2 regions of the Clostridium sp. BNL1100 genome follow, and region 1 is predicted to be linked to the other one. Evidence: riboswitches for the same ligand, from Rfam matches in the RefSeq annotation. Region 1 holds a riboswitch; the other holds the start of a gene.
The links. A riboswitch is a leader RNA that binds a small molecule or an ion and turns the genes downstream of it on or off. The one in region 1 is predicted to bind thiamine pyrophosphate.
Positions count from the first base shown of each region.

Region 2: it holds a riboswitch for thiamine pyrophosphate, as region 1 does, so the genes downstream of both, thiT (energy-coupled thiamine transporter ThiT) here and thiD (bifunctional hydroxymethylpyrimidine kinase/phosphomethylpyrimidine kinase) in region 1, are expected to answer to the same signal.

Region 1 covers NC_016791.1:2,675,574-2,691,954, forward strand. Annotated here, with positions in the region: gene mmsA (multiple monosaccharide ABC transporter ATP-binding protein) at 1-918, opposite strand, end outside; gene chvE (multiple monosaccharide ABC transporter substrate-binding protein) at 1,065-2,195, opposite strand; gene CLO1100_RS11315 (glycosyltransferase) at 2,429-3,766, opposite strand; gene thiE (thiamine phosphate synthase) at 3,958-4,590, opposite strand; gene thiM (hydroxyethylthiazole kinase) at 4,580-5,401, opposite strand; gene thiC (phosphomethylpyrimidine synthase ThiC) at 5,417-6,727, opposite strand; gene thiD (bifunctional hydroxymethylpyrimidine kinase/phosphomethylpyrimidine kinase) at 6,724-7,536, opposite strand; TPP riboswitch at 7,652-7,751, opposite strand; TPP riboswitch at 7,823-7,920, opposite strand; gene CLO1100_RS11340 (tocopherol cyclase family protein) at 7,960-8,937, opposite strand; gene CLO1100_RS11345 (Fur family transcriptional regulator) at 9,075-9,515, opposite strand; gene feoB (ferrous iron transport protein B) at 9,705-11,528, opposite strand; gene CLO1100_RS11355 (ferrous iron transport protein A) at 11,564-11,785, opposite strand; gene CLO1100_RS11360 (hypothetical protein) at 11,903-12,088, opposite strand; gene CLO1100_RS11365 (DUF1667 domain-containing protein) at 12,102-12,482, opposite strand; gene CLO1100_RS11370 (FAD-dependent oxidoreductase) at 12,475-13,713, opposite strand; gene CLO1100_RS11375 (NAD(P)/FAD-dependent oxidoreductase) at 13,733-15,196, opposite strand; gene CLO1100_RS11380 (LamG-like jellyroll fold domain-containing protein) at 15,571-16,381, opposite strand, start outside.
Region 2 covers NC_016791.1:2,848,563-2,864,943, forward strand. Annotated here, with positions in the region: gene CLO1100_RS12150 (extracellular solute-binding protein) at 1-820, opposite strand, end outside; gene CLO1100_RS12155 (response regulator transcription factor) at 1,146-2,762, opposite strand; gene CLO1100_RS12160 (sensor histidine kinase) at 2,740-4,623, opposite strand; gene CLO1100_RS12165 (extracellular solute-binding protein) at 4,670-5,968, opposite strand; gene CLO1100_RS12170 (ATP-dependent Clp protease ATP-binding subunit) at 6,204-8,555, opposite strand; gene CLO1100_RS12175 (inorganic phosphate transporter) at 8,876-9,874, opposite strand; gene CLO1100_RS12180 (DUF47 family protein) at 9,867-10,490, opposite strand; gene uvrA (excinuclease ABC subunit UvrA) at 10,760-13,591, opposite strand; TPP riboswitch at 13,798-13,910, shown strand; gene thiT (energy-coupled thiamine transporter ThiT) at 13,972-14,505, shown strand; partial or broken gene CLO1100_RS12195 (sporulation stage IV protein A) at 14,590-14,874, opposite strand; gene CLO1100_RS12200 (recombinase family protein) at 14,862-16,381, opposite strand, start outside.

The DNA of each region.
Region 1 (16,381 bases):
TGCCAGTTCGGTTCTTCCTGATCCCATTAACCCGGCAATACCTACTATTTCACCTTTTTTTACATTAAGGTTTACGTTCTTTATAACCTTTTTGCCTTCAATAGCAGGATCATAAACATTCCAGTTCTTAATTTCAAAATTTATATTACCGATTTTAGGTGTCCGTTTAGGAAACCTGTCAACCAGCTGACGTCCAACCATTCCCTTTATTATTCTGTCTTCAGTTAAATCCTCATCTTTTTGGATTGTCTCGATAGTTGCCCCGTCACGAAGAACAGTAATAGTGTCAGCTACCTCCAAAACCTCATTAAGCTTATGTGAAATTATAATGGAACTGATTCCTTCTGCTTTTAACTCAAGTATAAGTTTTAGAAGATTTTCTGAATCATCTTCGTTCAATGCAGCAGTCGGCTCATCCAATATAAGCAGTTTAACGTCCTTAGCAAGAGCTTTTGCAATTTCAACCAACTGTTGTTTACCTACACCAATTTCAGATATAAGTGTATATGGATCTTCCTTAAGACGTACTTTTTTCAGAAGTTCGGTTGCCTGAATATGTGTCTTGTTCCAGTTTATAAAACCGTACTTTGACCTTTCATTACGTAAGAATATATTTTCTCCTATGGAAAGATAAGGTTCTAAGGCTAATTCCTGATGAATAATAACGATACCCATCTTTTCACTATCTTTAATATTACTAAAAATACATTCCTGTCCGTCAAAAATTATATCTCCTGCGTAAGTGCCATGGGGATAAATTCCACTTAGTACATTCATCAATGTGGATTTTCCCGCTCCATTCTCTCCAACAAGTGCGTGGATTTCCCCTTTTCGCACTTTGAAATTAACGTTGTCAAGGGCTCTTACTCCGGGAAAAAGCTTTGTAATATTTCTCATTTCAAGTATAAACTCTGCCATTTCCTCATCTCCCTTTACTTTGTATTCGGCTTGCATATATGAAAGCTTATCAAGCCTTGACATATGCAAACCGAACACATCCATGTCCGGTTTGCATAATGTAATTAGTTTGCTTAATTAAATTATCTGCATATTCCTATTATTTATTACTTCAGATCAGCTTCCTTGTAATAACCACTGTCAACAAGAATTTGCTTGTAGTTGTCTTTGTCAGCGTATACAGGATCACAGAGGAATGAAGGAACAACTTTGCTTCCGTTGTCATAAGTCTTAGTGTCGTTAACAGGAGCTTCTTTTCCCTGTAACAGAGCATCAACCATTTCAACAACCTTTGATGCAAGAGTTCTTGTATCCTTGAATATTGACATTGACTGTTGTCCGTTAATCATTGCTATAACGTTTGGCTTATCGCAGTCCTGTCCGGTAATAATCGGATATGGCTTGTCACTGCTGCCGAAACCTGCATTTTTGAGAGATGCAACAATACCGATTGCAAGGCTGTCATTTGGTGAAAGAACTGCGTCAAGTTTCTTACCGCCTGCATAATTAGCTGTGATCAGATTATCCATTCTTGCTTGTGCTTTTGCAGAATCCCAACCTTGGATTGCGATTTTTGCAAAATCTTTCTGACCGCTTGTTACAACAAGCTTACCGCTTTCTATATATGGTTTCAAAATACTATATGCACCGTCGAAGAAGTAATTTGCATTATTATCATCAGGTGATCCACCAAAAAGTTCAATATTGAATGGTCCTTTTCCATCTTTAAGGCCCAATTTTGTTTCAATATATTGACCTTGAATCACACCAACCTTGAAATTATCAAATGTTGCATAATAGTCTACGTTTGGACTCTTCATGATAAGTCTGTCATAAGCTATTACTTTTACTCCGTTATCTGCTGCTTTTTTCAAAACGTCAGTGAGAGCTGAACCGTCAATTGCTGCAATAACAACAACTTTACTGCCCTTAACAATCATGTTTTCGATCTGCTGAATCTGAGTGTTTACATCATTGTTAGCATACTGAAGATCAACCTTGTAGCCTTTTCCTTCAAGTTCCTTCTTCATGTTGGCACCATCTTGGTTCCAACGCTGTAATGACTGAGTAGGCATTGCTACACCGATTAATTGTCCGCTGGCAGCTGTATCTGTAGCTTTTGCAGAATCAGTTGATGCTGCTGATGAAGATGCGGAAGTATCAGTTGAAGTTCCACAAGCTGCAAGCATACCTACTGAGAGGACAGCTACCAAAATCAAAGCGATTACCTTTTTCATGTCTTTATTCCTCCTGAAAAATATTTTACCCTTCCGACGTATATTAGAAGTAAGTTCCGGGAACAATAAGTATGTCGGTCAAGTTTTATACTGTTATATTAATCTTTTGAGGAATCTAAATAAATGTGATTTTTTTTATAATCCTTTGATTTTTTTAGAAAATTTTTAGTAATTATAGACAAAGACAGACAGAAAATTAATTTGTTTACTATAAATTTTGTACAAAAATAATCTCATTTCCATACTCTTCGAAGCTTAAGGGTTTCCTGAATATATCCCCAAACAGAAATAGGACTCATTAACATCTGATAAAATAAAACATATAAAACGAATCCCATAACATTTTTTCTTACACGCAGATTTAAAGATTTAAAAACACCCTTTTGATAGGTGTACAATACAAAATTCTGAAATAATGCAAGTGGTATTACAAAAAGAGTCGCCGGGCCCACAATCCAAAAATGCCCAAAAAAGGCCAGTACCAACCCCGGTAGCCAGCAAAACGTATACACAAAATCCATGAACGGCATGAATAAGTTGCAACCCGTAAGATATCTCCCATAATATACTGGCTGGGACCAAGGCTTGAATAGCTTCAAGGCTTCAACCATTCCTCTGGCCCACCTGCTTCTTTGTCTGAAAAAATGCTTCAAAGAAGTAGGAACATCTGTAAATGCAACTGCCAACGGCTCAAAATAAACCCTGCAATTATTTTTTAAAAAACTCCAGGTCAAAACTATATCCTCTCCTATTGCATCAGGCCAGCCACCCACTTGCCTAATCAGCTTAGTCTTGTACAATGAAAAAGCTCCCTGTGCTACCAATGTGCTTTGAAACAACCCCTGCAATCTTTTAATACTGGCAATTCCTAAAAAATAGTCCCATTCCTGAATTCTTGCCAGCATTTTCCCACGGCTGTTCCTGACAAGAACTGTTCCTGCAACAGCGCATACGTCGTCAGATGAACTTTCCATACGGGCAACAATATTCCTTAAAGCAGATTTATGCAGCAATGTATCTGCATCAAGCGTCAACACATATTCTGTCTCTACATGTTCCAGTGCAGCATTTAAAGCGAAGTTTTTCCCGGGAGTACTCTCATGAATTACGGTCAGATTGAGCTTCATTTTTTCTCCTGCTTTTATTGCAGCTTCAGCTGTTTTGTCCTTTGAATTATTATCTATTACTATTATCCTTATTTCTCCCTCATAATCCTGTGCTGCTACATATTTTACAGTATTTTCAACACTTTTTTCCTCGTTATAACACGCAATCAGTATGGTTACGGGGACTTTGGGCGTAGAATTTTTAACTTCCGGCTGCCTGTCCAATAAGAGGCTTGATACCATGAATGCATTCATATATCCGGGGATATATGCTATACCGGCAATTACCAGTATGGAGATTGGCAAAGTTATGTAATGTGATAAATCAATAATCCATGGTATGGAAAAATAGATGGATAAAGCCATCCAAATTAGTCCTACAATCATGCTTATTATAAACTTGTTTTTTACAGGGATATAAATTTTTTTCTTAGTCTTTACCCTGGTTGTCATCATCCGCTTCATTGATTTGCTCCGTTGAATGTCATAAATTAATTTACATAATAATACCATTGACGAATTTATTAAGTCAACTAACGTTAATTTAGTTTTACCAAACAAAGACATTGATTATGCTATTGGCAATTTTTAATCAAAAAAGCACAAAAAAATACCCCAAATCCTTCCTTTATCCGTTAAGATTTGAGGTATTTTTTTTAAGCTTTTTTCCCAAATATTTCAAGCATTTTTTCAGCAGATAATTTTATATCCTTTTGTGCAATAATAGCCGATACTACAGCAATCCCGTCTATTCCCGTATTTTTCAGTTCAACTGCATTCTGTGCATTTATTCCGCCTATCCCTACTATAGGAATTGATACTTCTTTTAAAATTTTCATGAGAGTCTCTTTGGACACTGACTTTGCATCTGTTTTTGTGCTTGTAGAAAACAAGGCACCCACCCCGATATAGTCAGCCCCGTCTCTTTGAGCCTCTATTGCCTTCTCAACAGACCCTGCCGATACACCGAGTATTCTGTCTTTACCTATAATTTTCCGCACAACAACAGCCGGCAGATCACTCTGCCCTACATGAACTCCGTCAGCTCCTATTGCCAAAGCGATATCAACTCTGTCATTTATAATAAGCGGTACCTTATAGTTGTCTGTTATTGCTTTAACTTTAAGTGCAGTTTGGTAAAATTCCCGGGAAGAAGCTGTTTTTTCACGTAACTGAACCAAAGTACAGCCTCCCATTATTGCCTGCTCTACTGCTTCTTCCAGTGTTTTGGTACTCATGAGGTCACGGTCGGTTACAAGATAAAGGGTATAATCAATTTTAGAGTTCATTTATTATTGCCTTCTCTCCGAAAATATTTTCATCCATCTTACTAATGGAATCAATTATTGCAATATGATAGCTTCCCGTTCCTTTATGTCCTGCTGCTTCATAGGCAATCTCTCCCGCTATTCCCATTACTGTCACTCCTGCAACAGCAGCTTTGAAATAATCTCTTTCTGCACCACAGAAGGAGCCAACCAAGGCAGTAGTCATGCAGCCAGTTCCCGTGACATTTGACAGCATTTTATGTCCGTTGGAGATAGTCACAACGTTTTTGCCATCTGAAACTACATCAACGGCTCCGGTTACGGCTACAATACAACCAAGCTTTGCAGCGGCTTTTTTTGCAACGGCCGTGGAGTCATTGGATTCAATATCAGTTTCTGATGCATCAACACCTTTTGTTGTGGCATTAAGCCCTGCTATATAAGATACCTCAGACAAATTTCCTCGCAAAACACTTATTTTCACTTTATCCAGAATAGTTCTTGTGACTTCATTTCTGAACGTCGAGGCCCCTGCACCGACAGGATCAAATATTACGGGAATACCCTTCTCATTTGCTTTTTTACCTGATAAAATCATTGATTCCACAGTTCTTTTGTTTAATGTCCCTATATTTATTACAAGTGCGGAAGAAATGGAAGTGATATCCGCAGCCTCATTAATATCATCTGCCATAATTGGGGAGGCCCCTATTGCCAGAATTACATTTGCACAATCATTTACGGTTACATAATTTGTAATATTGTGAATAAGTGGCTTTTTGCTTCTGACTTCAGCAATTAAGCTTGCTATTTTCTTTGTATAATCATTCATAGTTGGTCTCCTTTACTATTTCTCTGTTACAAACTCGACCTTTTCACCGGCTAAGATCTTATTTGTAGTCCTCATAGCACACATTTTTCCGCACATTGAACAGGTATGTTTGTCAGTGGGAGGTGTACTTTCAAAATATGCTCTTGCCTTATCTTCGTCAATAGCATACGAGAACATTTCTTCCCAGTCAATTCTGCGTCTGGCATCGCTCATTTTGTTATCAATTTCACGTGCATTGGGTATTCCCTTAGCAATATCGGCGGCATGGGCAGCGATTTTTGAAGCAACAATTCCTTCTTTTACATCCGAAAGGTCTGGCAATCTTAAATGCTCTGCTGGAGTTACATAACACAAGAAATCTGCACCATTAGCAGCAGCAATTGCTCCGCCAATTGCCGAAGTAATATGGTCATAGCCCGGTGCTATGTCAGTTACGAGAGGCCCCAGTACATAGAAAGGTGCTCCATGACAAAGTCTTTTCTGAATAGTCATATTGGCGGCTATTTCATTCATAGCCATATGTCCCGGCCCTTCAACCATTACCTGTACATCCTTTTCCCATGCACGTTTGGTCAGGTTGCCCAGCTCTATAAGTTCACTTAATTGTCCGGCATCTGAACTGTCGTTGATACTGCCGGGCCTCAGTGCATCTCCGAGACTTATTGTTACATCATATTCCCTGAGAATTTCAAGGAAATCATCATAATATTCATAAAAAGGATTTTCATTGCCGGTCATCTCCATCCATGCAAAAAGAAGGGAACCTCCTCTTGAAACAATATTGGTAAGTCTTTTTGAGCGTTTGAAGCACTCAACAGCACGTTTATTTATTCCTGCATGAATTGTCATAAAGTCCACGCCTTCTGCAGCGTGAGCCTCAACAACTTTAAAAAAGTCTGAAGCCTTAATATCCATCAAGTCCTTTTCAAGGTAGCCTATGGCATCATACATGGGAACTGTTCCTATCATGGCAGGAGAACGCTTAATAAGCTCTTTACGGAAGGTGTTTGTCTTTCCGTAATTACTAAGGTCCATTATGGCTTCAACGCCAAATTTGATTGACATATCAACCTTTTCCATTTCTTTTGTATAATCAGGACAGTCTCCTGATATACCCAGGTTTACATTGATTTTTGTTCTAAGTCCTTGGCCTATTCCCTCAGGACTTAGGGACCTGTGGTTTATATTTGCCGGAATGGCTATTTTCCCCTCACCTACAAGCTCCCGCAGGTTGTTTTCGTCAATTGACTCCTTCTGTGCAACAATCATCATTTCATTTGTAATAATACCTTTTTTTGCCGCTTCCATCTGTGTTTTATAATTCATAGCAACCTCCAATTATCCAATCCGTTTTTGTAAACTCCATATAAATGATGTGTGGGGCCATGCCCCTTTCCGATTTCAAGTGAATGTTCAATTGCCATTGTGACGTATGCTTTTGCTTTTTCAACCGCTATTGGAAAAGACAGTCCCAAGGCAAGGTTCGAGGCTATGGCAGAAGAAAATGTACACCCTGTTCCGTGGGTATTTTTTGTCTGAATTCTTTTAGTTGAATATATGTAAAATTCTCTTCCGTCAAAAAGTATGTCTTCCGCATCTCCATTCAAATGTCCGCCTTTTATCAGAACATTTCCTGCACCCATTTGGTATATGCTAACAGCTGCCTTTTTCATATCCTCTGAGGTAGTTATCTCCATTCCGGTTATTGCCTCCGCCTCGGGAATATTGGGGGTTAGTATGCCCGCCAGAGGTATCAATCTTTTTTTAAAAAACTCCAAAGCGTCTTCTTTCATCAGGGCGTGACCGCCTTTTGCAATCATTACAGGGTCAATAACAACGTTTATAGGCTTATACTGTTCCAATTTTTCAGCAACTGCTTCCATACACTTCCTGCCTGACAGCATACCTATTTTTACAGCGTCGGGTGTTATGTCTTCAAAAACTGCATCCATCTGCTTTTTAAGCATATCAGGAGTTATATCCTGGATATCAATAACCCTGCACGTATTCTCTGCTACCACCGATACAATAACACTCATTCCATAAACTCCATGAGCAGCAAAGGTTTTCAAATCTGCCTGAACTCCTGCTCCTCCACTGCAGTCAGATCCTGCAATAGTTAATACTTTTTTCAATAATTGCTACACCTCCTTAATGTAACAGGGGTATTTGTTCCGCTTGGCCTTTGGCAAAGTAAAAGACACATAAAAAAGATGCCTTCCAACAGGAAAGCACCTTTAACCTATACAATAAGTAATCGTATTTGCTTCCCTACACCGGTATTAGCCGACAGGTTCCAAGGGTCAGGTTTTACCTTCTCAACCAAAAATTGGTCCCCCCACAATCTCTAATATAAAATTTTACAATAAAAAACGCCCACCTTTGTAAGGTGAGCGGCATTTATCAAAATCTTTCTAAAATTTCTGATAATATTTTGCTTCCCTACACCGGTGTTAACCGACAGGTTCCAAGGGTCAGGTTTTACCTTCTCAACCAAAATGGTTCCCCCGCAACTGGTACTATTGAATTTTATCATAATATAGTAAATGGGTAAAGAACTAATTTACCTTTTCAAATTGTCTGAAGTCTCCTGCCAGCTCTAGTCCCGTATTATTACCGGAATCTGAAAAAATTATATTACCGCTTTTATCTTGTAAAATAACGTCTACCTGAGAAGTTATGCTTTCAGTTATATCTATATCCATAATGCCGTTTTTTGGTGCTTTTAGAACTCCGCCCCTTGATACGGAAGCTTTTAGTAAAAGTGTATTCTTGGAATCTTCCACAACAATTTCAAGAATGTTATTTATATAAGATAGATTTTTAATTTTAGCTCCGGTATAAGTGGCAAATCTAAAAAAGTTGTCTCCAAACTTTAAAAATGAAATCAAACCGTCAAAACTTGATGTCAGCCATGGTATGGCTGCAATTGAAAACATAAGGCAAGTGTTTTCCGATTTAAAATGATTACACTGAAGCCAAATCCATGACTTTGGAAAAGAGGTTCCCCAATCCTTTTCAAGATATCCGTAACCTCCCATAAAATCCGTATCCCTCCCGTTAATATTTAAAAATCCTTCAATTCCGCAATGTATGTTTACAATTCCATGGTAACATTCCATAAAAGGTATAAAAGAAAAAGGCCCCATAATGCCGGGGTTAAATATGGTCTTGGGAAACGGAACCACCTCTGTATAACCTATTTTACCTTTTAAATTAAAGTCCCCATCCTGTATATTAACTGAAAAACCATTTCTGTCAAAGTGATTGTCTTTTATTGAAATATCAAATTCTTTTACAGAATATGAAAAGTCACTGATTGGGAACCTTTTATACAGTGTTTTCCCCGAAACCGCATCAATTACCTGTATAAAAGCATGCTTGTCACTTTTGGTTTTTGACACACCAGGAATAACCGCATAAATATTTTTAGCATATTTATCAATTATTTTGAAATACCATCCCTCAAAATAACCTCTATGCCTATACCTTCCCTGATATATTTCCGGGTTGAAAATTCTGTTGATTAAATACATAAAGAAACACTCCGTTATTTATATATAACGAAGTGTTCCCATTATTTAAGCGATATATTATTTCTTTATAAATCCGGCAATATCATTTATAACATATTGAGGAATATATTCCATTAACATAATATAAGTTATATAATTTATTCCCTGCATTTTTTACATAATCCATAGAACTGTACTCTGTGGTCTTTTACCAGAAAGCCGTTCTTTCTAAGAATTTCTTCCTCCAGATTATCCAGTAAGTCTTCCTCAACTTCCGAAACACACCCGCAGGAACTGCAAATAAGATGATGATGTCTGTGATCCTCATTGGGTTTGACCAGCTCATACCTGCTAAAACCGTCATCAAAATCAAGTTTATGAACAAGATTGAGCTTATCCAACAAAACCATAGTTCTGTACACTGTTGCAAGGCCAATTTCAGGATGCTTGGCTTTAACCATATTGAACAGCTCCTCCGTACTTACATGTTGTCCTGAACACTGAACCAATGTATCAAGGATTGCCGCTCTTTGCCCTGTAAATTTATATCCGCATTCCTTTAATTTTTCTTTTAAAAAGCCGCTGTCGCCAGTATTCAAAAGGTAGTCCTCCTTCAACTATTTTTGCAGGTTTTCCACAATGAACATCCTTTACAATTTTCACATCCCCGCTTTTCTATAAATATTTTACCACATCTTGGGCACTTTGTATTTTCTTTTTTCTCTGAATTATATTCAAACTGGTAATTACACTGGCTGCACACAACTAACATAATTCATGCCTCCTTGTTAGACTATCAATTGAGCCAGAACTCCTCCTACCAAAAATGCTATAGCAAAGCTTCCAAGCCAGATTGCAGTTGCCTCTGCCTTTGATCTTTCCTTAAATATCATAATAATTGAAGCTACACATGGTACAAACAACGTAATAGTAATAAGTGCCACCAGCATTTGCGGATTTGTCAGTACCATGTGACTTAGTCCTGCTGCGCCAAAGTCTCTTCTGATAATTCCCATTATGAAAACTACAGATGCCTGTTCAGGCAGCTTAAGCCATTGAACCGTCAAAGGTGATATGGCATTTTCGATTATTCCAAGGAGACCTGTGTACTGTAATACCGTTATTAAAACCGCACCAAGAGCAAATATCGGTGTAGCCTCAATAAGGAAGGCTTTTGCCTTTACAAATGTCTTTTTCATAACATTCTTAAACTGAGGCATCCTTATTTGCGGTAAGTCTATAAATAACTGCGTAGATTCTCCCGGCAGGATTTTGTTCATTAGAACTCCTGAAATGCCGAATATTAAAATTAATAATAGGGTATAAGCTATTATATATTTCATTCCCAAAGGGGTCAGCAATCCTATGATTACACCAAACTGTGCTGAGCATGGAATCGTCAGTCCCAATAGAAACGTAGCAATTACACGCTCTCTTCTTGACCCTAAAAGACGGGTTGTCATTGTAGCCATGGTTATACAGCCGAATCCCAATATAAGAGGTATTATTGCCCTTCCGTTAAGGCCAACCTTTGAAAGGGTTTTGTCTGAAAGTACTGCGATTCTGGGCAAGAAGCCGGAATCCTCAAGAATTGACATAAGCATGTAAAACCCTATAGTCAAAGGCAGCAGCAGTCCTAATATATAAATTACTGTCATTGTTAATAATCCGTAATCGCCTATCAATAAACTTCCGATAAAGGAGTTTTTAGGGATAAAACTTAAAATTGATTCAATAAAAGGTTTATAATAGCCCTCCATCACTGTTCCTTCTGTAAAATCAACAACTGTTTGTGCTACAAAAACTCCTATGAACCAGAACATACCTACCATTATTGCAAGCAGCATTGGTATACCTGTAATAGGCTTTAACAGCAGTCTTCCAATGGTAGTTCCCAAACTTGTTCCATTATATGAATCAGAAAGAACGCTTTCCAGAATTTTGTCTACTCTTTGACGCCTATTTTTATAAATCTCTTCCCGTTTTCCCGCAGTAGGCAAATCCTTTCTTTCCGAAAGAACCTCATCATCTTCCAAAAGCATCAAAGCTTCTGCTTCGGTTATTTCGTTTAGGTCATAATTATTCAAAAGCTCCTGAACACCTTCAGTTTTTATGCCAACTCCGGCATTGGCTATCTTTTGCTTAATTTCATTCATGCCAATACCTTTGAGCGCGGAGGTAGCAACAACTTCCACCCCCAATTGTCTGGACAGCGCTTCAGTATCTACCTTAATGCCGTTTTTAGTGGCCTCATCAATAAGGTTCACTGCAACAATTACTTTTTTGCCCATATCAATAAGCTGCTGTGTCAGAAAAATATCTCTTTGCATATGAACCGCATCAATTACATTTAATACCAGGTCTCCGTTAATTATTACGTCCCTGGCAACTCTTTCCTCATCATTAAATGAGGATACACCATATATTCCGGGTGTATCCTCTACTATATAATCTCCGTAACGCCCGGTGCTTATATCTACCGTAGTACCGGGAAAGTTCGATACATCAACATACACTCCTGTAAGTGCGTTGAAAAATACCGATTTCCCTACATTTGGGTTTCCCACAAGAACCAGATGCTTTAAATCTTTTTTAGTAATAGTCTTTTCCATAATATCCCCCAGGCATACCAATAATTTCAGTTAGTTCAGCTCACTTTTTCAATAATTATGTGTTCTGCAAGTTTTCTGCTGATAGCAACTTCCTGAAGTCTGTTCTGCAATATTATCGGTCCAGCCGGCAGTTTTTCGGCACACTTCAGTTTGGAACCTTCGTATATACAAAGGCGGATTGCTTGGGCACGGATATCCTTATCTTCTATACTTACAATTTCAATGATATCTCCTCTGTTAACTTTGTCTAATGTCAAATTAACCGCCACCTTTTTGATAACTATTCTCAATAATATATTAACTTAAAATGATAATCATTGTCAATAAGATAAAGGTAATTTGTACTAAACTTTTTCACAAATTTTACTCTTTTTTCAAGGCTTATTTTGTTTGTCCTTTACATCATAGCCCTGACAATTGTTCCCCGATGACTGGCGAACGGAAACAGAAGGCATCTGTCTGCCTTTAAAGCCAAAAAGCTTACAGCCGTAAGGCATTCTGGCATCATAAGTTATAAAGTAATGCTTGCATTTAAGGCAATTTACTTTTTCCTGTTCCATTAAAACCTCCAGTTTACAATTTTTCTACTTTAGTAACCTCCTTGGTTGATATGAGCTGTGCTCCCGTTCCCAATAGGTCATTTATAATTATCTGATGAAATGTTACCGGGGCTTCAAGCCGGATTTTTTTTATTTCATCCAAAGCCGCTGATATCTTTTCTTTTGGAATGGGCTTATCAGTTCTGACACTTACCAAAGGCAAAACGCCATTTATTACACCCACAGTTGAAGTAATACTTCTTTTAGGGAATTGTATTTCGTTTACAGCGTATTCCTCACCTTTTTTACATGAAGCATTTTCTACAAGTGTTACTTCGTTATTTTCATCGTAGGCAACATTCATTCTGCAGCCGTTTGGACAAACTATACAAACTATTTCACGGCTTTTATTCATCTATGCATACCTCCAGACCGCTTATATCCTTGAGTTCATGGGATTTTAGTTCAATCCTTACCATTTCGGCAGGATTTAAAGCCATAAAGAATTTTTTCTTTAATTGTTTTTCCCCGTCTTTAAAAACTATTGTTTTTCTTTTTGAAGGATTATTAACCCTCATTGAAAAGGTAATATCCTTGTCTGCGGAAATGGTCTGGGGGAGTACATATCTGATACCCTCGCCGGCTTTAACCATAACTTCTGATTCTATTGGCTTACTATTTCTTATATAGGAAACTGCACTTTTGGCAGCAAGTTCACCTTCCGCAGAAACATAGTCAACCAGATCATGTACCTGTAAAACATTGCCACATGCAAAGATTCCGGGTATATTGGTTTGAAGGTTTTCATCTACAGACGCACCGCCTGTGACGTTATCCAGAATTATTCCGGCGTTCAGAGCAACCTCATTTTCAGGTATTAATCCAACTGATAAAATTAATGTATCACAGTCAAATTTTATAGATGTTCCACGTATAGGGTCTCCCTTTTCATTGACTTTTGCTACAGTTACACTTTTAATCCGTTCATGGCCCTCTATATTTGTCACAGTATGACTTAACAAAAGCGGTATGCCAAAATCTTCAAGACACTGGGTTATATTTCTTTGCAGCCCGCTGGAATAAGGAAGTTTTTCTACAACGGCTAAAACCTCAGCACCTTCCAAGGTCAACCTTCTTGCCATAATAAGCCCTATATCGCCTGAGCCGAGTATCACTACTTTTTTTCCTACCATTATATTTCTGATATTAACCAGATTCTGAGCTACCCCTGCTGTAAATACACCTGCAGGACGTGTTCCCGGTATGCAGATTGCACCCCTAGTCCTCTCCCTGCACCCCATTGCCAGTATAACAGCTCCTGCCTTGTAGGTTTCTAATCCGTCCGGGCTTATGGTAGTAACTTCTCTGTTGCTGCTAATATCCTGAACCATGGTATTTGTGGCTATTTCTATTTGCAGCTTTTCAGCCTCGTCTATATATTTTCTGGCATATTCCGGGCCGGTCAGGGCTTCATTGAACTTTACAATTCCAAACCCATCATGAATACATTGGTTTAATATACCTCCTGCGATAGGTTCTCTTTCAACCACCAGAATATCTTCTATCCCGTTCTTTTTAGCTTCTATAGCTGCGGCCAGGCCTGCTGGGCCTGCACCAACTATAACTAACTCTTTATTTATTATCATACGCCTCACCTATACTTTTTTACTTTACCTGTCCGGTAAACAGTTTTGAATTTTTACCTCGTAGAGTTATTTCTTCAGGATTTAAACCTTTTTCATTTTTCAGTATATCGACAATTCTAGTCAGACAGTAGCCACCCTGACATCTCCCCATCATTGCTCTTGCCCTGTATTTTATTCCTGCAAGAGTTGTAACTCCAAGTCGATTATTTACTGCGTCCAGTATTTCCTTTTTGGTGATACCCTCACATCTGCAGACTATCTCTCCATATTCAGGACATTCTTTTATCAATGCCTGCTTTTGCTCCGCAGGTAATTCCCTGAACTGAACAATGCCCTTTCTTTCGGAGGTAAAGTCCTTTTTAGATATCAAATCCTCTTTGTTTGCAATAATATCCCTAACCATACGGCTGATTGGAGCTGATGATGTAAGTCCCGGAGATTCAATTCCTATAAGGTTTATAAGGCCCGGTACTACATTTGATTCCTCTATAACGAAGTCCCCGAAGCCCCCGGTTTTAGGACCTACAATTTTTGATCTGATTCCCGTATAACTGCGTATAATATGTTTCATGCTCAGGGGAGGAAGGAGTTCCTTTGCCTCTTTAAAAAGCTTGTCCATTACAGTCTTTGTAGCACTGTAGTCATTTTTTGTTTTAATATACTCTGCACTTGGGCCAACGAGTATATTTCCCTCCATTGTAGGTGTCAGGTGAACGCCAAGTCCTCCGATTCCGGGCCTTGGAACAGGGTAAACAGGCATATTCAGATATTGGCTTGTACGTTTGTCCAATATAAAATATTCTCCGCGGCAGGGATAAATCTTGTAGCCTGTTTCTCCTGCCATTGAAGCTATCCTGTCTGAGTAGAGTCCTGCACTGTTAATGACATATCTGCTATAGTAATACGTCTCTCCAGCCTTTATACGGAAGAGATTGTTTCTTTTTGAAATTCCCTTTACCTCGGTTTCCAAAAAGAACTTAACTCCATTTTGTACTGCGTTTTCAGCAAGAGCCACCGTATACAAAAAAGGGTTTGTTATAGCCGTATTGGGGGACAACATTGCTCCAACCCCTCCAACGTGGGGTTCCAGTTTCTTAACAACATCTTCACCTACAAATTCAAGGCCTTTTACGCCATTCTTTTTACCGTTTTCAATTAACTTGTCTATTCCCGCAAAGTCACTTTTATCAAAAGCAACTATTAGCTTTCCTGTTTTTTTATATGGGACATCCAGCTCTCTGCACAGGCTCTCAAAGCCTTCATTTCCTTCTACACAAAACTTTGCCATAAGGCTGCCTGGCTTATTGTTGAAGCCTGCGTGCACTACAGCACTGTTTCTGCCGCTGGTTCCGGCTGCCACATCACTTTCCTTTTCAAAAACCGCAATTTTCAATTGGTATCTGGAAAGCTCTCTTGCTATTGCGCAACCCACAGCGCCCGCCCCAACTATTACAATATCAAAATTATTATCATTCACTTCCATAAATACCTCCGTAATGTCCAAAGACCTGCAAAAGTCCCCGGACAGCTAAGCTCATTTTTCAGTTGATATGCATATTTAGAATTGTATAAGTAAATCATATCCTTTATATTGTATATCTTATAGATAATATGTTACAACCATTAAATTCTATAAAATAACAATCTCATATATTTTAGCACTGGTACTCCCTATTGATCGAAGTTATACTCGCATACCAGCAAGAATTATACTATATTTGCAACAGACACCATAATTTCCTTAACATAAAAAACAGGATGCAACAGATTTTTAATTCACTGCATCCTGTTTTATTAATATTCATTAAAATCCCGGCTACAACCCGGGTTTCGTACCCGGGCTTATTTCATAGAGCACTATTTGACAACTATATTTACATTCTTTGAAAATCTGCCGTAATTAACCGTAATAGTTGCCTTTCCTTTTCCGACAGTAGTAATTTTCCCTGTTTTTGAGACTGTTGCAACTTTCGCATTGTTTGTCTTATATGTTGCTTTAGAGGTTACATCCGTTTTACTAAAGTTACTTGCACAGCTTTGCAGATTAACCATAAGCTGAACGGATTGTTTTGGTTTCATTGATGAAAATACAATTTTTTTGTCAGTACTGAGGACTTCAAGCCCGTCTCTATAGCTATAAAGCTTTTGGATATCCGTCGGACTGACCGCAAAATTATAAATTCTAAGTTCATCCATCATGCCTTTGAAATATATACTGTCGGTTGTGCCGCCTATCCATAACGGGCCGCTGGAATTGGATATATCTCCGTTGAACTCAGAAGATTGAACCAATTTACCGTTAATATAAATTTTTACTGTATTTGAGCCGCTATCTGTGGATTCTTCATCATCTGCCATGCCATTGTAGGTTGCAGCATAAAAATACCATCTGCCATTAGTTATTTGTGAATTATCATCAATATCAAAATCACTAAGCTCCCCATCTTTTTCAAAATCAGACAGTGTAATTCTGGGCGTTGAGTCTAACCAATCGATCAATTGATAAGAACATGCTTTCCTTTCATTACTGGAACCATATTTAGATAAGATAGGCTGGTTTTTGTTAGTATTTTCTTTATAAATCCACCCTGCAATAGTAAAGTCCTTGTCTAAATCAAGGGAATCACTGTCCTTCACCTCTATATAGCTTGATCCGCTAAATTTAATT
Region 2 (16,381 bases), 170 kb from region 1:
ACATATCGTATTTGTTGATAACGCCTGCTTTCCACATCTTTTCTATAACCTGGAAAGTAGGAAGATAAACTTCGTTAAATTTGATTGTTCCATCTTGAATTGGGTTTTGAGGATTATATCCGTCAACTATATGGAATATATCTCTTACAGATCTGAATGCGTAAACCTTCTTGCCATCTATCTTAGCATCCTTAAATGCAGCGATTACATCATCCCAAGTCTTAAACTTGTCTGCCAATGCTTTAGGATCATCAGTATTGAATAATGCCTTTGTCATGCTTCTTCTGTAAGCGATACCTGATGGGTTGAACTGTGTAAGAGCTCCTAATACCTGTCCCTTGCTATCTGTAACGAGTGGCAATGCTTTGTCAGCCAGTTTGGACTTATCGAAGTTGAATGGAGCCTGTGAAAGATCTTGACAAATATCCATGTCAAAGAGAGTTCCTCTGAAACCAACTTCTCCTCTTATTACATCTGGTAAAGCTGTCTTTGCTGCTACTGCAGTCTGTATTTTCTTAACATAGTCTGCACTTGCAACCGGTACTGATTCAACCTTTACATTTGGATATCTGGTATTGAAATCAGCTATTGCTGTCTTAAGCTGATCCTTATTTTCCCAGTTCCACATTACTATTGTACCAGAAGCCTTTGTAAAGTCTGTTGATGTAGCAGCTGGTGAAGAAGTAGCTGCTACTGAGCTAGTGCTAGCTGCTGAACTTGATGCAGAAGAAGTGCTGTCACCTGACTCAGTGTTTCCGCAGGCAGCCATACCAAGCACCATAACACCTGTTAAAACAGAAGCTATTACCTTTTTAAACATTTTAAAATCCTCCTTTTTGTTTTAGCAATTTCATATTGAAATGCTTACATTAGTGCTATTAAAGCACTTTGCAACATTAATTCTATAAAAATAGACTTTCATTCTAAATAGATAATGTTGCTTTATGTTTTAATATTTTGACTATATAGGTATGGCAAGAAATTGCACTAAAAAAGACACATATTCTTACAATTATGTGCCTTTTTTGACGATTTTCTTTATTTTTTAAAATTACAGGTCAAATTTTGTCCATTGCTACAACATGGTTACGTGCAATTATTTCCATTAAAAGTCAATATTGAACACCATGTTAGCCATCATAGAATCAAAATAAACTATCTCTGTATTCAGAGGGTGTCATTCCTGAATACTTTTTAAATAGCTTTGAAAAATAGTGCGGGTCAGAAATACCAACCTTTTCTGCTACTTCATAGGTCTTATACCTTACATCCTTTAGAAGTTCCTTTGCTTTATCAATCCTGACATCATTAAGATAATCTACAAAACTTTTACCCAACTCTTTTTTGAACATCCTGCTGATATAGAAGGTACTGACGTATATATTTTCTGCTACTTCGTTAAGAGTTACCTGCTCATTGTAATGGTCTTGTATATAATCTATTGCTTTGCGTAATATAAGTTTTATACTTTTATTATTAAAACTGTTTACCTTGGATGCTATTTTTATGGATACTTCTTCCAGCAGAGAGTTAAGTTCTTCTGCTTTATCGGTCTTTTCTATGAGCTTTATCAGACTTGCTATATCCTCACCTTCTGAATACTTTTTGTCCGTATCCACCGATGAAACTGATATTCTAATGTTATTTATTGAAGACAATGTTGTATAATAAAAATTTCGCATATAGTGTATATTTATATTGTTATTTGTCAGATAATCAGATATAAGCTTTGTATTTTCCCTTACTCCAAGGTCATTTCCCGATTTTATATTTTCAATAAGTTGTTTTTGATACTTGTCCAGTATAGAATAGTCTTCATATCTAAAAAATGAGTTTAAATCACTATACTGAATTATAGAATTTTCTCCCATATAGCTCTTATATTCTAATGAACCCAGACATTCCTTTAGTTTGTCCGGAAGTTCCAGAGCTTCTTTTCCGTTTGAACTGACGGCTATTGTAACAGTAAAACCGAATCCGCTATTTATAACCTCTTGTAGATAGGCACATTTTTCACTTACCTTCTCAATATCCAAAGGTAAGTTATCAGATTTCTGTATTATAAAGCCTACTCTGTTACTGTTGAGCATAATGCTTAAAACTTCATAATTCTCTGCAAATATTTCTTCAAAGGATTTTACAATACCGAATTGGTAAAGGTGTTTATCATACAACGAACTGTTTGATTTATCGTTGTAGTCGTTTTCCATTACAACCAAAACAAAATTTCGTATTGATATATCAAAGAGCTTCATTTTTTCGTATATTTCATTTTCACTTGTATTGAGTCCGTATATAATATCATAAAGAAGTTTTTCTCTGAGTACGGGAATATTTTGTTCAAAAAGCATCCTGAACCGCTCAATCTCATTGTGCTTGTTCTTTTGTTCATTTAATTCATTAACTGCCTTTGTCAGTACAGAAGTCAGTTCTTCAATTTTTGAGGGTTTAAGAAGAAAATCAAATGCTCCGCATTTAATAGCTTTCTGTACATAGTCAAAATCCCTGTACCCCGTTAGTATTATTATTTTTGTGTTTGGAACAATTTCCTTTACCTGCTTGATCATTTCCAAACCGTCCATTCCAGGCATACGTATATCTGTTATAATTACTTCCGGCAGATATTTTTTTATTAGATCAATTCCTTCGATACCGTCACAGGCATCTGCACAAACCTCGCAATCAAGCTGTTTCCAATTAATAATGTTCTTGATGCCTTTTCGTATTATAGATTCATCATCAATTATTAGAACCTTGTACATAATAACTCTCCTTAGTATTGAATGTTTGAAGCGGTAAAGAAACCGTTACTTTAGTAAATATGTTAACACTGCTCTCTATTTTGATACCGTATTTTTCACCGTAGAAGAGTTTTATTCTTCTATTTACATTATCAATTCCGATACTCTTGTTTTTCTTCTCTCTAAGAGATTTAAAATATGTGTCATTATCCATTTCAAGGCTCTTATTTAACTTTATAAGATCATCTTTCGAAATTCCGTTGCCGTTGTCAATTACCTCTAATACTATTAAATCTTCCTGTATTCTGGCATTCAGCATAATGACACCTTTTTCTCTGCTGTTTTCCACTCCATGATAGACAGCATTTTCGATTAATGGCTGTATAAGAAGTCTTGGAATCTTTATATACAGAACCTGAGGGTCAATTTCTTTTTTAAGTGTTATTTTATCTTCAAATCTGCGTTTTAAGAGAGATATGTATTTATCTATATACATAAACTCCTCTTCTATGGGAATAAGCCTGTCATCCCTTCCAATACTGGCTTCAAGCAGTGCAGAAAGGTCCGTTACTATATCGCTTATCTCAGGTACGTTATTTAACTGTGCCATCCAGTTTATTGATTCCAGTGTATTAAAGAGAAAATGGGGGTTTATTTGCGACTGTAATGCTTTCAGCTCAGCCTCTTTACGAGTAATCTGTTCCCTGTAAATCCATGTAACCAGATGGTCAATCTCTTTAGCCATATTATTGAAGGTCTTATGCAGGAAGCCAAGTTCGTCACTTCTGTCAACCTCAATATAACTTTCCGGTATATTGTTTATGTTCATATTTTTCATTGCCTTTACCAACCTGTTGATTGGTTTTATCATATCAAATGACATATAAATGCTGACTACAGACAATATTATAATTGATGCAAGACAGAGCATAATTATCCTGTTTCTCAATATATTTACATCTGAATATAATTCATTTAAAGGAACAAATGTAACTATTCTCCAATTAATATTATCTTTTAAATATGTATAAGCAACAAAAATATTATTTTCCTGATCTATAAAAGAATCCTCATCATACGGTGTATCCTTTATTATGGATTTATACCTTTCCAATGCCGATTTATTCTTTGATACAATTATATCACTATTTGGTGAAAGAATTGTAGTATTTTGCATGACCTCAGATTCCAGTCCCTTTAAAACATCCTTCAAAGAATCCATTTTTATTTGGACTACCAACATTCCTATTTCCGTATAATCATCCCTGTTGTATACCTTTTTTACTAAATAAGCATTCTTGACAACTCCTGAGGACGTTTCAAAGAACCAGGCTGCTTTTCTGGTAACTTCATCAGCCTTTTCACTCATTCGGGAGTATTCTCTGTTTACTACTGACCTTAGCTCCGAGTCAGTACTTGGATAACGTCTCGGTAGTACTAAACCGCTGTCAGTTACTATGCAAATAGAATTAATTTCAGGTCTATTGCCTTTTACCGTTATAAATAGGTTTGTTAACTGAGAATCTATTTCATGAATGCCCATCTCCGTTAAATTATTATTGTTATTACCTGTATCATAGCTGATTAAAGCGTCATATATATTTTTATCCATACTTATGTCACCGGATATGTTGGTCAAATTTGTTACCGTATCTTGTAGTCTTAATCCGATAGAGCTAAGTACATCATTAGAGTACGATAGAGATTTGCTATTAATAATTTCTTCTGAACTCTTATAAGCAAAAAACCCTACAAATATAAGAGGTATTAAAATTTGTAGGTTTACTACAAGCAGTAATTTCTTTTTTATTGATATGTTTTTGTAAAATTGTGAGCTTCTAAGTATTTTAGAAAACATGCTTGAAGTAATTTTATTTATCATTATTCCACCATATCCTAAGCACGAGTAATTAACAAAATGCTATAAATCATTGCAATCTATTCAAAGCTTTTTCCCATATTTCTTCCGCAGAGATTTTATTATCAAGATAATTTGGAAACTCCTTAACAATAACCTTTTCCCATGTGCTTCTATCTATTACATGATCAGGAATGGCACACCGATTCTGTTCTGGAGTTTTTTCATAAACACCGATACTTTGTTTTGCCAATGCGTTATAGGGGGTCTCCATTGATATGTTTAATGTACTGAATAAGCCGGCTTCCTTGTATAAATAGTCTGATGTGTCCTTTGACGTGAGGAACTTCATAAGTTTTACCGTGTTTTCTTTACCTTCTGGTGCGCTCCATGCACTTTTACTTATGTAAAAGGTTCCCCCACCTAAACCTGCAGGTATTTTACTACTTCCATTTCCCATAGACGGAAACGGTATCATTTCAACAGTTTTATCAAATTTACCAAAGTATGCTGCAAACCATGACCCCTGAACTATCATGGCTGCCTGTTTCTTTATAAAAAGATTGTTTCTTTCTTCGCTGGTAATAGATATTAAATCATCCGGAAATGCATGCATTTCATATAGTTCTTTCATATATTTCATTGCATCTATGTAGCATTTATTTATCTTATTATTAACTATAAACTTTTCTACTCCTTCGTTTCCTCCGAGGCTGGCAATCATATTCTGATATATATATGAGCCTTCGGCGGTAGCGTTATAGGCTATAGGGGTTATGTTGTGCTTATTAAATATATTTATTGCATTTTTAAGCTCCTGATAATTTTGAGGTATTTTTACACCAAATTGCTGAAATAAATCCTTATTGATAAACATCCCTTCAAATACAAGCTCAAAAGGTATTCCAAATATCCTGTTATTGTAGGTAGTCAAATCAAAGTAGTTTCCCTTGAAGCTTTCCATCCATTCACTGTCCTTCCTGAGCATGTCCGTAAGGTCAGCAAGCTTGTTTGCCCTGATCATATATTTTATATCCGAGCACGGCCATAAACCAAAAACATCGGGTTCGTTACCTGACGCAAACCTCGTTTTAAGAGTAGGCAAATATTCATCTCCAAAAATAGATTGATTGGAAACTTTTATAGTAGGATTTTCATTTTCAAATTTGTCCAGCAAATCGGTCAAACATCCGGCTTTGCTGTCAACACCGCCCCAACTTGTCATTAAACTTATTGTACTGGTTTCAGTGTGATTAATTTTACTGTTACGAGCGTCTGAAACATACGATTTATCACTACCACAGGAAACTGATATAATACTGACTAATGTAAATAGTACTAAACATAAAAGTTTTTTTGAGTGTTGCATTTGTTTCACTCCAATTCTTATTTTATATAGCCATTTTTTGTCTACTATTAAGAACGAGGATAACACAATCATTCAGGAGAATCCTAAATTTTTTTATACCATATACAATTATAAATACTATTAGGCATATATTGCAATATATTACAATTAAATAATGACTTACTGCAACATAATTTATCAACATTAAAATAGCAGCAAGAGTTGGATTCCTGCTGCTATTTATAATAATAAAATGCTAGACAATTTTTAATGTTACTTCATTATTTTCATCTAAGTCTACCCCTACAAGAGAACCTTCTTTTATTGTACCTTTTAAGAACTCTTCTGAAAGGCGATCCTCTATATAGTTCTGTACTGTTCTTCTCAAAGGTCTGGCGCCAAACTTAGGATCATAGCCTTTTTCCAATATGAATTCTTTAACCTTATCGGAAACATTTACTCTGATATCCTTTTCACCGGCTTCTTGGTAAACTTCTTCCAGCATCAGATCGATTATTTTCTTTAATTCCTCTTTTCCAAGTTCAGTAAATACAATTATCTCATCTATTCTATTGAGAAATTCCGGCCTGAAAGTTTCTTTTATTACATCTCGTACTTTGCTTTCAAGGGCAGTATAGGTATTGTTTGAAAAACCTATGCCACCGGATTTAAAATTAGTTCCTGCATTTGATGTCATGATAATAATAGTATTCTCAAAGTTTACAGTCTTACCGTGACTATCTGTCAATCTTCCGTCTTCAAGAATTTGAAGCAGCATATTGAATACGTCCGGATGAGCTTTTTCAATTTCATCCAAAAGTATTACTGAATATGGTCTTCTCCTTACTTTTTCTGTTAATTGACCTGCATCATCATATCCAACATATCCCGGAGGTGAACCAATTAACTTGGAAACTGTATGCTTTTCCATGTATTCAGACATATCAAGCCTTATCAGTGCTTCCTCACTTCCAAACAGTTCAGTTGAAAGTGCTCGTACAAGCTCGGTTTTACCAACGCCTGTTGGCCCTACAAAAATAAAGGATGATGGTTTTTTCTTCTTTTTAAACCCAGACCTGCTTCTTCTTATTGCTTTTGCTACTCCTTCTACAGCTTTTTCCTGTCCTATTACCCTTTGATGGATACGTGTTTCCAGGCTTATTAGTTTTTCGGCTTCACCCTCGGTGAGCCTTTGAATAGGAATTTTAGTCCACGCTTCTATTACTGCTGCTATATCTTCCATGGTAAGTTCAACATCTTTACTGGTATCCTCTATATCTTTAATAAGCTCATTAAGCTTACACTCATAGACCTTTAAATCTGCTGCCTTCTGGTAGTCTTCTATTGAATCCGCTGAAACCGCAAATTCTTTCTCTTCTTGAACCCTTTTCAGTTCTTCCTTGTATGACTCAAGCTCAGCCAATTTTGTATTATTCAGGTTAGCTCTTGAGCCTGCTTCATCTATTACATCTATGGCTTTGTCAGGCAAAAGTCTGTCGGTTATATACCTTTCAGAATAATTTACTGCAGCCTTTACTATCTCGTCACTTATTTTAACCCTGTGATATTGTTCATAGTAGTGTTTGATACCTTTTAAAATTTCTATACTTTCTTCAATGGATGGTTCATCAACAATTATAGGTTGGAATCTCCTCTCCAAAGCAGTATCTTTTTCTATATGCTTTCTATATTCATTCAGAGTTGTAGCTCCAATTACCTGAATTTCACCTCTGGATAATGCAGGCTTCAAAATGTTTGCGGCATTCATTGCACCTTCAGCCTCGCCGGCACCCATTATATTATGAAGTTCATCGATTACAAGAATTATATTTCCGAATGATTTGGCTTCTTCGATTATCCCCTTCATCCTGCTTTCAAACTGTCCTCTGAACTGTGTTCCTGCAACAACACTGGTCATATCTAAAAGATAAACCTCAGAACTCTGTATTTTTGCAGGAACTGTTTTTTCAGCAATCCTTAATGCCAGTCCTTCTGCAATAGCAGTTTTACCTACACCGGGTTCTCCTATTAAAACAGGATTGTTTTTAGTCCTTCTGTTTAAAATCTGAATAACTCTTTCAATTTCACGGGTTCTGCCTATAATCTTATCAATACTTCCTTCTTTAGCCTTGTCAATAAGATTAGTACCATACATTTCAAGATATTTTTTCTTTTTAACAGTCTTTTTATCCTGAGCTTTTGTTTTAGTAGAATTTTTATCCTTTTCATCCCCGTCTTTATCCTGCCCCATGGGCTGAAGGCTTTTTGAATTATTTGCTTCAATATCATTTGAATCATTTGCCTTTGGAAATGCCTTATTCAATATACTAAAAAAAGGATTTGCCTGATTAATGTTTTCAGGGTCTACCTGCATTGCTTCCATTATTTCAGACCCGTCCATCTCTTCAAGCATATCTCCTACTTGTTTGCTTATATTATCAAGCTCATATTCTGTCATACCAGTTTGCGACAGTAATTGATCTATGGGCTGTAAATTCTGCTTCTTTGCACAGCTTACACATAAGCCTTCCTGAATTTGCTTCCCGTCTATAATTTTTGTTACAAACACAACTGCAATATTTTTATTACAAATGGAACATTTTATCATTTAATCACCTCTTCTTTTAATTCCAGTATATTCCTTCCAATATATATACTATATTATTTCCATAAATGTCCAACAATTTATTATTTAATCTTCTTTTTTATCTATATTAGTTTTTACTAGTATAACACAAGTACATTTCGAGGTCTAACCGATTTGCTTTTATTTTTTTGATTTTTGTCTTATATAAGTAGTTCATATTCTAAAAGACGAATAAACCTGAATTATAGTCCTAATATCTAATCTATACGACTCTAATTCAGGTTTATTAATGTGTAATTGTAACCATTTCTATTTAGAAATAAGTACGTTTTTAATAATTATTAAGCAAAGAATTTAAATATAGTTGTTATAAATGCTCCAATTATTGCTGATACAGGAATTGTAAATATCCAAGCATATACTATATTTCTTGCCAGTGCCCATTTTACAGCAGATAACCTTTTTGAAGCTCCAACACCCATTATTGATGTTGATATAACATGTGTTGTACTTACAGGTGCTCCGAAGTGTGTCATTGTTTCAATAACAATTGCTGCCCCTGTTTCAGCTGCAAAACCGCCAATTGGCTGAAGCCTGATCATGTTAACACCTATTGTTTTAATAATTTTCCATCCGCCTATTGACGTACCAAGTGCCATTGAGACAGCACATGCCAACATAACCCAAGGCTGAACTCCTGTATGGCCATTATTTAAATTTGCACCTATTAATGCCAGTGTTATTATTCCCATTGACTTCTGAGCATCATTATTTCCGTGAGAATATGCCATAAATGCTGCTGAAACTATTTGTAATTTAGAGAACCATTTATTTACGAACCTTTGAGAAAAAGGACGGAGTATCTTGTATAGAAATGACATAAACACAAAACCAATTACAAAACCTATTACCGGGGACGTAATTAATGGTATAACAACCTTGTCCAGTATACCTTGCCATTTTACTATGCTTAACCCACCTGAATATGCTATTGATGAACCTACAAGAGCACCTATCAACGCATGTGATGAACTACTTGGTATACCAAAATACCATGTAATCAAATCCCATATAATTGAAGCTATTAAAGTTGCTATAATTACATATTGTACCTTAATCATGGTACTATCAACCAGGCCGTTAGTAATAGTATGAGCTACCTTACTGCTCATTAATGCACCTATAAAATTAAGTACTGCAGACATTAAAATGGCCTGACGGGGTGACAAAACTCTTGTTGAAACTGAAGTAGCGATAGAATTTGCGGTATCGTGGAATCCGTTTATAAAATCAAATCCTAGTGCCAGTACAACAACTACTACTAATGAAACACTAAGCATTTTTCATAACAACCCCTTCTACTATATTCGCAACGTCCTCACAAGCATCTATGGTATTTTCAAGAAGTTCAAATATTTCTTTCCACTTTATAACTTCTACTGCGTCATGCTCAGTTATAAACAGGTTTGCCATTGCATCTCTGAAAATAGTATCAGCTTCATCCTCAACATTGTTTACTTCAATTATTTTGTTCTGGAGCTGTTTGCTCTTCTTCATATTTTTCATTTCAATCATTACATTTTTCAGCTCGCTTGTTGCTCTGACAATCAACTTTGTCATGGTAACAGCTTCGGGTTTTACAGACTTAACGTTATACATGCTAAACCTATGCGCAGCAGTTTCAATATCATCTGTAATGTTATCCAGTTCTTTTGCTATTGTGAAAATATCTTCACGGTCAATCGGGGTAATAAAAGATTGGTTAAGCTCATTTAGAATTTTATGGACATTACTATCGCATGCATGCTCAGTTCCTTCTATAGTTGAGATCTTTTCATTAACATTTACATAGTTTGTAGTTAAATCCTCAAGAAGTGATGCTGCTTTGCAAATAATCTCACATGTCTCAATAAAATAGTCAAAAAATTTCTCTTCCTTAGGTGTAATTCTAAACATTTATAAATTACCTTCTTTCGACAAAATATAACATTTTTACTATTTAATTATATAGCAATGTAAAATTTTTTACAACAAAGTTAACACAGAATTAACAAACCTTCTTAGTATTTACTACAGTTCTATAGATAATGTAATTTATTATTTTACATATTTTATTATATTATTTTTGATAGACAAGCTTGTACTTTTGGGTAATAATAAAAATATTTCCAAAGATAAGTACGTCAAAGTACCTATCTTTTGGAAATACTTAGTTATCACTGAAATTACTTACTTTCTATAATTTTGCTAAGATATTGTCCTGTATATGATTCTTTTACTTTTGCAATTTCTTCAGGAGTACCCTGTGCTATAATGGTACCTCCTTTGTTACCACCCTCAGGCCCCAGATCAATTATATAATCAGAAGTCTTTATAACATCAAGGTTGTGTTCAATAACTACTATTGAATTACCTGTATCTACCAGTCTGTGAAGAATATCTATCAATCTGTGAACATCAGCTACATGAAGTCCGGTTGTAGGCTCATCCAATATATACAGCGTATTTCCCGTACTTCTCTTTGATAACTCTGTAGCAAGCTTTACTCTTTGAGCTTCACCTCCCGACAAAGTTGTAGAAGGCTGACCAACCTTGACATATCCCAATCCTACATCATACAATGTTTGCAATTTTCTTTGTATTTTGGGGATATTCTTAAAGAATTCCAGTGCATCTTCTATAGTCATGTTAAGCACATCTGATATACTTTTACCTTTGTACTTAACCTCCAGAGTCTCCCGGTTATACCTTTTTCCCTTACAAACCTCACAAGGAACATATACGTCAGGAAGAAAATGCATTTCAATCTTTATAATTCCATCTCCACTGCAGGCTTCACACCTACCGCCTTTTATATTAAAGCTGAATCGTCCGTTTTTATATCCCTTCATCTTTGCTTCATTGGTGGAAGCATACACATCCCTTATAAGATCAAATACTCCTGTATAGGTTGCCGGATTTGATCTTGGAGTTCTTCCGATTGGTGATTGGTCAATATTTATAACCTTGTCAATATTTTTTAAACCTTTTATTGTTTCATGATTGCCCGGTTTGGCTTTGGCTCTGTATAACTGGTTTGCAAGGCTGTTATACAGTATTTCGTTAATTAATGTGCTTTTTCCGGACCCCGAAACACCTGTAACTGATGTCAATACCCCAAGTGGAATCTTGGCATTTATGTTTTTCAGATTATTCTGCTTTGCCCCTACAATTTCAAGCCATTTTCCATTTGGTTTTCTTCTGCCTTGGGGAACTTCTATCTTTTTGCGTCCGCTGAGATATTGTCCTGTTAGGGAATCCTCACATTTTAGTATTTCGTCCAGTGTTCCCTTAGCAACAACATGGCCGCCGTGGATTCCTGCTCCGGGGCCCATGTCAATGATATGGTCTGCTGCATGCATGGTATCTTCGTCATGTTCTACAACAATAAGCGTATTTCCAAGGTTCCTAAGTCTGTTTAAGGTTTTCAGGAGCTTTTCATTATCTCTTTGATGCAGTCCTATACTGGGCTCATCCAGAATATAAAGTACTCCCATCAAGCCAGAACCTATCTGAGTAGCAAGCCTTATTCTCTGTGCCTCTCCCCCGGATAAAGTACCAGCAGGTCTTGAAAGTGTAAGATAGTCCAGACCAACGTCAACGAGGAAGCCTATTCTGGCCGCAATCTCTTTCAAAATCTGGTTTGCTATCATCTTATCTCTTTCACTTAGCTCAATGTTGTCAAAGAATTCTTTTGTATCAGCCACAGACATATAAGATACTTCATGTATATTTTTACCTCCGACTGTAACCGCAAGACTTTCTGGTTTTAATCTTGCACCTTTACAATCCGGACACGGGTTGTTGCTCATAAACTGTTCATAATACTGCTTCATGCTTTCTGACTGGGTTTCATGGTAACGGCGTTCAATGGAATTGATAATTCCTTCGAATGTTGCCATATAAGATCCTTTACCATATTCTCTTTCGTAATCTACTTTTATTTTTTCGCCTTTTGTTCCGTAAAGTACTATATCTACTACTTCTCCGGGAAGCTTATTAAACGGTGTATCCAGTTCAAATTTGTAATGTTTTGCCAGGGCGTTGAATATCATCCTGGTATATGCATCCTCACTCTCAATATTCCAGCCTGTAACATTAATTGCACCATTCGTAAGTGACAATGATCTATCAGGTATGACAAGCTCAGGGTCTACCTTTAGAAGATTCCCTAATCCGGTACATGTCTGGCATGCTCCAAACGGATTGTTAAATGAAAACATCCTTGGTACAAGTTCTTCTATACTGATTCCGCAATCACTGCATGCAAAGTTCTGACTGAACAGTATCTCTTCTTTACCGATTACATCTACAATAACTATACCACCGCTTAAGCGAAGCACTGTTTCCAATGAATCAACAAGTCTTTTCTGTATATCTCCACGTACTACAAGTCTGTCAACAACTATTTCAATATTATGCTTTTTGTTTTTATCTAATTTAATCTCATCATTTATATCTACTATTTGCCCGTCGACACGCAGCCTAACAAAACCATCTTTTTTAGCATCCTCTATAAGCTTATGGTATTCCCCTTTTCTGCCTCTTACCACAGGAGCAAGCAACTGTATCCTGGTTCCTTCTTCAAAAGATATTATCTGGTCTACCATCTGGTCAACAGTTTGCTGTGCAATCTCCTTGCCACACTTCGGACAATGGGGAATTCCTATCCTCGAGTACAAAAGCCTGAGGTAATCGTGAATTTCTGTTACAGTTCCTACGGTAGACCTGGGGTTTCTGCTGGTTGTCTTTTGATCGATTGATATTGCCGGAGACAAACCGTCAATATAGTCTACGTCCGGCTTGTCCATCTGACCAAGAAACTGCCTTGCGTAAGATGAGAGTGATTCAACATACCTTCTCTGACCTTCAGCGTAAATTGTATCAAAGGCAAGAGAAGACTTACCTGAACCGCTCAACCCTGTTATAACAACAAATTTATCTCTTGGTATCTCAACATCTACATTTTTTAAGTTATGCTCACGTGCACCTTTTATAAAAATATTATCCCTTATCATTTAAAACACCTTTTTCATAAATGTTATATTTTAACTATATCGCTAATTATATCCTTAATATTTTCACCACTTTTATTATTATATCAAATTATAAGACAAATGCAAACATTTGTTCGTTGTTTGCCAATATTTTATAAAAACCTACGAGTAAATTTAAAGGTTGATAGTTGTTTAACTATCTGCTATAATCACTTTGGTTAAAAAATTGAATATTAACGGGGAGCTGGAAAATAATTCGGCTGAGATAAGTATGTTTTACTTAAAACCCATGTACCTGATCTGGATAATGCCAGCGTAGGAATTTTATTTTGTCATACTCTGCGCTTTCGATCAGGTATGGCATTTTTTATATTTCGTTGGGGAAAGGAATAGATACTATTATGGAAAAAATGTCTACCAGGATATTGGTGGAAGCAGGGGTTTTAATTGCTCTTGCACAGATTCTCAGTTTTATTAAATATGAAATGCCCTATGGAGGCTCTGTAACACTGGGAAGTATGGTGCCAATAATTATTTTTGCAATTCGTTGGGGTACAAAGCGCGGTATTCTTGTGGGACTTGTTTACGGTTTTCTACAATTTGCTCTTGGAACTAAATTTTCTTATCATCCCCTGGGTATATTTCTTGACTATATTTTTGCTTTCGGCTGCCTTGGCCTTGCCGGAATATTTAAAAAGAATTTATTTGCTATAATTTCAAGTACTGCTTTGGCAATGCTGGGCAGATTTGCGTTTCACTTTCTTTCCGGGATCATTCTTTGGTATACATATGCTCCCGAGGGAATGAACATTTTCCTTTATTCTCTTATTTATAACGGTCAGTACATGTTGCCGGAGTTTATAATAACATCTGTTATTTTGTGTGCTCTTTATAAACCGTTAGGAAAATATATTAACAGGCAGAGTCTTATTTAACCTGCTTGTATAAATGTTTATACGCCAAAAAAGATGATTCTTTATATTGAATCATCTTTTTTTGTTATTTATGTTTAATGTGAGCTACAGTATAATACATATCAATCCGCCGCTGCCCTCATTTATTATTTTCTGCAAGGTTTCCTGAAGTTTGAGCTGTGCGTCCTCCGGCATTCTGAAAAGCTTGTTCTGCAATCCCTCATTAACGAGTTCATGGAGAGACTTTCCGAATATGTTTGACTCCCATAATTTGCCGGTATCGTTTTCAAATTCTTTTAGCAAGTATGAAACCAACTCTTCAGATTGCTTTTCGGTTCCGACCAAAGGTGCTATTTCTGTTTCAATATCAGCCCTTATCATATGTATTGTGAGGAACAAACAGAAGTACTCTTTCGGTCCCGTAATATCTTATAATCAAAGGGTTTTGTCAATACTTTAAAGTATACTTTCAAATCTATTTCGTTTTTCTTGTCTGTCTTATATACTTCAATCTTTTCTAGTAATGACTCTATTAATTTATTATCCAGTCCATCATCATAATTAATTTCCTTCGCAATTATTTTTCGTAAGATTTCAACTGAATAACTTATTTCTTTGTTTTTCAATTCGTCCTCATCCAGTTCCTTTAACCTTATACTCAGTTTATCAATATCCTCATTGAACCTATTGTTTCTTCTTTCAAACTCGTCATCAGACAGTCTTCCGTTTATACTTAACTCCAAAAGCTTGTCTTTCATTTTAAGTATTTGGTCAATCTCCGTCTTAACCTTGGCAATATCTTCTTTTATCTTGGATTGAGCTCCAAGGTTTGAATACATCGTAACCATTTCATGTATAATTTCTGAACGGTTAACTATTATCTCATCATATGCTTTCTTTATTATCATATCCAACTCAGATGTATATATGGATGGAGAAGTACAACCCTCTTTACCCTTCTCAACGTACCTTTTACATTGCCATACTTCTTTATTCCCTGAACTGTAACGATAAAGTGTTCTGTAATATGGAACATTATGCTCTGTACAAATTATTTTTCCGCTGTAGGCGTACTTGTTTTGGTAGCTTGTCTTATCTTCTGCCGATTGCTTTTCACTTCTGCCTTTTAAGATATAATTTGCCTTTTGCCATATTTCTTCAGGTACAATTGGAGGGACTGTATCTTCATCTTTATACATAACCCATTCAGTCTGATCCAGATACTTTCTATCATGAAGCTTATAATCTAATTTGTGTGTTTTATTTCCGCAATAATATCCCATATATTTGGGATTTGTGAGAATACTCTTAATAGTAGAAAAAGAAAACGGATTACCTCTATTATTTTTTATTCCCATATTGTCAAGCTTGGCACTTATCCCTCTTATCCCCATATTTTGTGTAGCGTACATATCAAATATCAGTCTTACTATTTCAGCTTCCTTTTCATCGATTATAAGTTTACCACTATCTTTTTTGTACCCCCATATTTTATTATTTCCAAGTACTACTCCTTTTTCAATGGCTCTTTTAAAACCGAATTTCACTCTCTCAGATATTTTTCTGACCTCATCCTGAGCTATACTGGACATAATTGTCAACCTCAACTCAGCATCGGGCATTAAGGTATTGATATTGTCAGACTGAAAAAGAACCCCCACCCCATATGACAGCAATTCCTGAGTATACTTTATACTATCTAAGGTGTTTCTTGAAAATCTGGAAATCTCTTTTGTAATAATAAAATCAAATTTTTTGAGTTTAGCGTCTGAAATCATTTTAAGGAACGATTCTCTTTTATTTACACTTGTACCACTTATGCCTTCATCAATATATCCGTCTACGTATGACCACTTCTGATTTCTTTTAATAAAATCCGAATAGTACTCTATCTGGT